Regions from separate parts of the Chromobacterium sp. HL1 genome, predicted to be linked through region 1. Evidence: riboswitches for the same ligand, from Rfam matches in the RefSeq annotation. Region 1 holds a riboswitch; the other holds the start of a gene.
The links. Region 1 has a riboswitch for manganese ahead of AB1Z25_RS09090 (sodium:calcium antiporter). Riboswitches for the same ligand answer to the same signal wherever they lie in the genome.

Region 1 (2,190 bases):
TCGCATCATGGCGGCGTGGCGGCCTGGCTCTGAGAACCCGTTCATAGTCTGCTGCGCTTCAGCGATACGGCGTTGAAAACAAGCTCAAAATGCTCATGTACCATTTGTACATTCCGCTTTTTCGCTCGTTTTCGCCTTGTCTCGCCCTTGCTCGCGAGACTCTGAACAGGCTCTGAGAGCCTGTTTACGATCTGCTGCGCATCGGTGATGCGGCATTGAACGGGTTCCCGCCTCACACCAGACAGCCGGCAAACAGCAGATACACCGCGCCCGCGCCCAAGAGCCAGCGGCCGTCCACGCTGCCGCGGCGGAACAACAGCCACAAGCCGGCGATCGCCGCCATCGTGGCCAGGCCGGACCACAGCAGGACGCCGTCGAACATCCACGGGGTGAAGAACAGGCCGAAGGCGCTGGGAATCGTCGCCTGTATCATCATCGCGCCGGAGATATTGGCCAAAGCCAGACGCTCCTTGCCCTGGCGCAGCCAGATCAGCGCGTTCATGATTTCCGGCAATTCCGTGGCCACCGGACTCAGCAGCAAGGCCACCAGATGCGGCGCCATGCCCCAGTGTCCGGCCAGCGCTTCCAGCTGCGCGACGAAACCGTGCGCCGCCGCCGCGATCACCGCCAAGGCCAGCAGGGCCTGCGTCGCCGCCCAGCCCAGGCCGCCGCCGGCGCGCAGTTTCAAGGCGTCCAGTTCTTCCTCTTCCGGCGCGGTGTCCGCGCTGCGGATCTCGCGCCAGACATAGGCGGCGTAAGCGGCCAGGAACAGCACGCCCAGCCAGGGCTTGATGGCGAAGGCCAGCAGGCCCAACGCCACCTTGAACGCGAAAATCAGCAAAAACGCCAATTGGTCGCCGGCCAGCCGGCGGTGATCGACGCGCAACAGGTAGTCGCCGCGCCCCAGCCGGCTGCGGTTGCGCCACAGCGCGAAACCCACCACCGCGTACGCCAGCGTGGCCAGCACCAGCGGCCCGCCCAGGGCGGCGCCGACGCCGATGTCCTTATGTTGCGGCGTGCCGCCGAAGGCCATCGCGGTCAAGGTGACGGCGCTTTCCGGCAAGGCGGTGCCGAAAGCGGCGAGCACGGTGCCGACGGCGCTGGCGCCCAGGTTCAGATGGCGTCCGCACCACTCGATGGCGTTGACGAAGTATTGACAGGAAAGATAGATCAGGACGGCGAGGCCGAGCAGAAACGACAGGGTCAACAGCATGGATAGTCTTGGGCCGGGCAAGCGGATGGACAATGGCGCAACGACGCGGCTTGCCCGGCGGCAAACGCATCGTGGCCAAAGGTCTCGCTTGGCGGCGCCGGCAATGCCGGCCGCTGACCGCGCCATGAGGAAAGCTCCTCAAGTTTGTTGACGCGGCCTCTTCGGCGGGGCCGAAGATGGCTACTCCCCAATGACAACGGCGCCATTGTGCCAGCCTGGGCGCAATGGCGCAAACCTAGGCGCCCGTCATGCGACGCCCACTGCGGATGAAGGCGAAGGGCCGCGACGTCGCCGCCGCGGCCGCCTCGGCGCTAGCGGCGGAACCACTCGCGCTTGGCCAGCGCCGCCTCCACCTGCTCGCGATTGAGCAAGGCGTCGCGCATGGCGTTCCGCGCCGCCAGCTCCATCTGGTCGCCGTAGTAAGGCGATTGCGGCTGGCTGCTGTTGCCGTAGGTGTTGATCACCTTGGCGCGCAGCGGCCGGCCGAACTCCACCAGGGCGGTGAAGGTGTCGCCGAAGATGGCGCGCTGGCGGCCGTCGCTGTCGCCGATATAACTGAAGGTGCGGAAAGCCCCCAAACCCTCGGCGCCGCCGCTGGCCGGCTGGTCCAAGCGCGCCGCGCCGCCGGCGGGGCCGCGCCGCAGCCGGTAGACTTCGCCGAAGGCGATGTCCAGCGGCACGCCGGCCTGTTGCAAGCCCTGGGCGGCCGCGCCCAGCTTGCTGAGCGCGAAGCCGGCGTCGCGCAGGCCGGCGGGCGTGTCGTAGGGCTGCGCCGGATCCGCTTCCCGGCGGTAGCGCAAGGCCTCTTCGCCGCCGGAGGCCGCCACCCAGGCGGCGAACAGCACCGCGCCCTTGCTGGCGGCGTCGCTGCGCCGGTCCCATTGGGCCAGCACTTGCGCCGCGGCGATCAGGCCGGCGTCGCCGGAGGCGCGCGCATAGCCGATCAAATCGTCCAGCACCCGGTCCGCCAGCAGCAG
Region 2 (2,190 bases), 910 kb from region 1:
CCCTGCTGGTGGGGATCTACGGCTTGTTCGGCTATCACTTCCTGCTGTTCTTCGCGTTTCGGCACGCGCCGGCGATGGAAGCCAATCTGCTGAATTACCTGTGGCCGCTGCTGATCGTCATGCTCTCCCCCATCTTGGTGCCGGGCACCGTGCTGCATGGCCGCCACATCCTGGCCGGTGCGCTGGGCTTCAGCGGCGCAGCGCTGATCGTCAGCGGGGGCAAGCTCGCCTTGTCCAGCAGCCATCTCGCCGGTTATCTGCTCGCCATCGCCGCCGCCGTGGTGTGGTCCACCTTCAGCCTGCTGACCCGCAGGCTGCCCAGCTTTCCCAATAGCGCGGTGGGCGGCTTCTGCCTGCTGTCCGGCCTGCTCTCCTTGCTGTGTCACGCCCTGTTCGAACCCAGCGTCGCCCCCAGCGCCGGCCAATGGCTGGCCCTGATCCTGCTCGGCATCGGGCCGATGGGCGGCGCCTTCTTTCTATGGGACCGCGCGCTGAAGGAAGGCGACCCCAGGCAGATCGGCTCCCTGTCCTACGCCACGCCGCTGCTGTCCACCTTGCTGCTGATAGGCAGCGGCCAGGGTCAATTGAACGCCGTCGCTCTGACCGCCATCGTGCTCATTCTTGGCGGCGCCTTGCTTGGCAGCCTGCCCGTCCGCTCACGCTCAGCCGCCTGATAGAAAGACCCGCGGTGGAGCGACGGCGACCGAATGTCCTATAATGCTTAACGCTATTTAAACAGAGGCCAACCATGTCCATTATTAAAGAATTCAAAGAATTTGCCATGAAAGGCAATGTCATCGATCTGGCGGTCGGCGTCGTCATCGGCGGCGCTTTCGGCGCCATCGTCAAATCGCTGGTCGACGATGTGATCATGCCCCCAATCGGCCTGTTGATCGGCAACGTCGATTTCTCCAATATGTTCTTCGTGCTAAAAGAAGGCAGCAAACAGCTTGGGCCTTATGTGTCCGTGGCCGCGGCCAAACAGGCCGGCGCCGTCACGCTGAATATCGGTCTGTTCATCAATGCCATGGTCAGCTTCACCATCGTGGCTTTCGCCATCTTCATGCTGGTCAAGGCCATCAATCGGCTGAAGCGCGAAGAACCGGCCGCCGCACCGGCCCCCGCCACCAAGGAATGCCCGTTCTGCGTGTCCAGCATTCCGGAAAAAGCTTCTCGATGCCCGCAGTGCACGTCTCAACTCTAAGAGCGGAGATTGCCCCGCTACGCCAACTGATTTAGAATCGGCTGGTTCTGGGGGAGTAGCCTCGGCGCGGTTTTCAGCGCCGGCATGCGTCAACAGGCTTGGCCATCGCGGCCATGGCGCATGCGACGAAAACTTCCGTTTGGCAAGACCCATGACATGTCTGCGCAACGCGGGGCTGCGGCGCGGGCTTGTCATGGCGTATGCGCAGCCCCCGGAGTTTTCATGGAAGCCTTCCTTATTTCCACCGGCATCGTCGCTTTGGCTGAAATCGGCGACAAAACCCAATTGCTCGCCCTGATGCTGGCCGGCCGCTACCGCAAACCCATGCCCATCGTTCTGGGCATCTTCGTCGCCACCTTGCTCAATCATTTCGCCGCCGCCGCGGTGGGTCACTGGCTGATGAGCAAGATAGGACCGGACTTCATGCGTTGGGGCTTGGGTCTTTCCTTTCTCGCCATGGCGGGCTGGATGCTGATTCCGGACAAGCTGGATGAAGACAGCCGGCTCATGGAGCGCTTCGGCGTGTTCGGCACCACCTGTATCGCTTTCTTTATCGCGGAAATGGGCGACAAGACGCAGCTGGCCACCGTCGCGCTGTCCGCGCGCTTTCCCGAGGCCTTGCTGTTGGTGGTGGCCGGCACGACGCTGGGCATGATGCTGGCCAATGTGCCCGCGGTGCTCTTGGGCGAGGTGGCCGCGAAGAAGCTGCCGCAAAAGCTGGTGCACACCGTTGCCGCGCTCTTGTTCGCCGGCCTGGGCATTATCACCCTGCTAAGCCCGTTGCAGATCTGAGGCAACGCTCAAAACAAAACGGAGGCCGCGGCCTCCGTTTTGCTTTCCTGCCGACCTGCCCCGCTTCAAGTCCGAGCGGCTCCGCGCCCAAGCGCCTCCAACAGCTGCTCCGGGTTGAAGCCCAGGCGAAAGCCGCCCCAATGCTTGCCGGACAACATGATGGGCAGCACCACTTCCGACAGCACCTCCCCGGT

Region 2: linked by a shared signal. The riboswitch ahead of AB1Z25_RS05205 (TMEM165/GDT1 family protein) and the one ahead of AB1Z25_RS09090 (sodium:calcium antiporter) in region 1 are both predicted to bind manganese.

Annotation. Positions count from the first base shown of each region.
Region 1 is NZ_CP162399.1:2,006,965-2,009,154, reverse strand. Features, by position in the region: gene AB1Z25_RS09095 (DUF3761 domain-containing protein) at 1-33, shown strand, start outside; gene AB1Z25_RS09090 (sodium:calcium antiporter) at 233-1,213, opposite strand; yybP-ykoY riboswitch at 1,270-1,414, opposite strand; gene AB1Z25_RS09085 (penicillin acylase family protein) at 1,525-2,190, opposite strand, start outside.
Region 2 is NZ_CP162399.1:1,095,341-1,097,530, reverse strand. Features, by position in the region: gene AB1Z25_RS05215 (DMT family transporter) at 1-674, shown strand, start outside; gene mscL (large conductance mechanosensitive channel protein MscL) at 749-1,204, shown strand; yybP-ykoY riboswitch at 1,243-1,425, shown strand; gene AB1Z25_RS05205 (TMEM165/GDT1 family protein) at 1,427-1,996, shown strand; gene AB1Z25_RS05200 (methyl-accepting chemotaxis protein) at 2,062-2,190, opposite strand, start outside.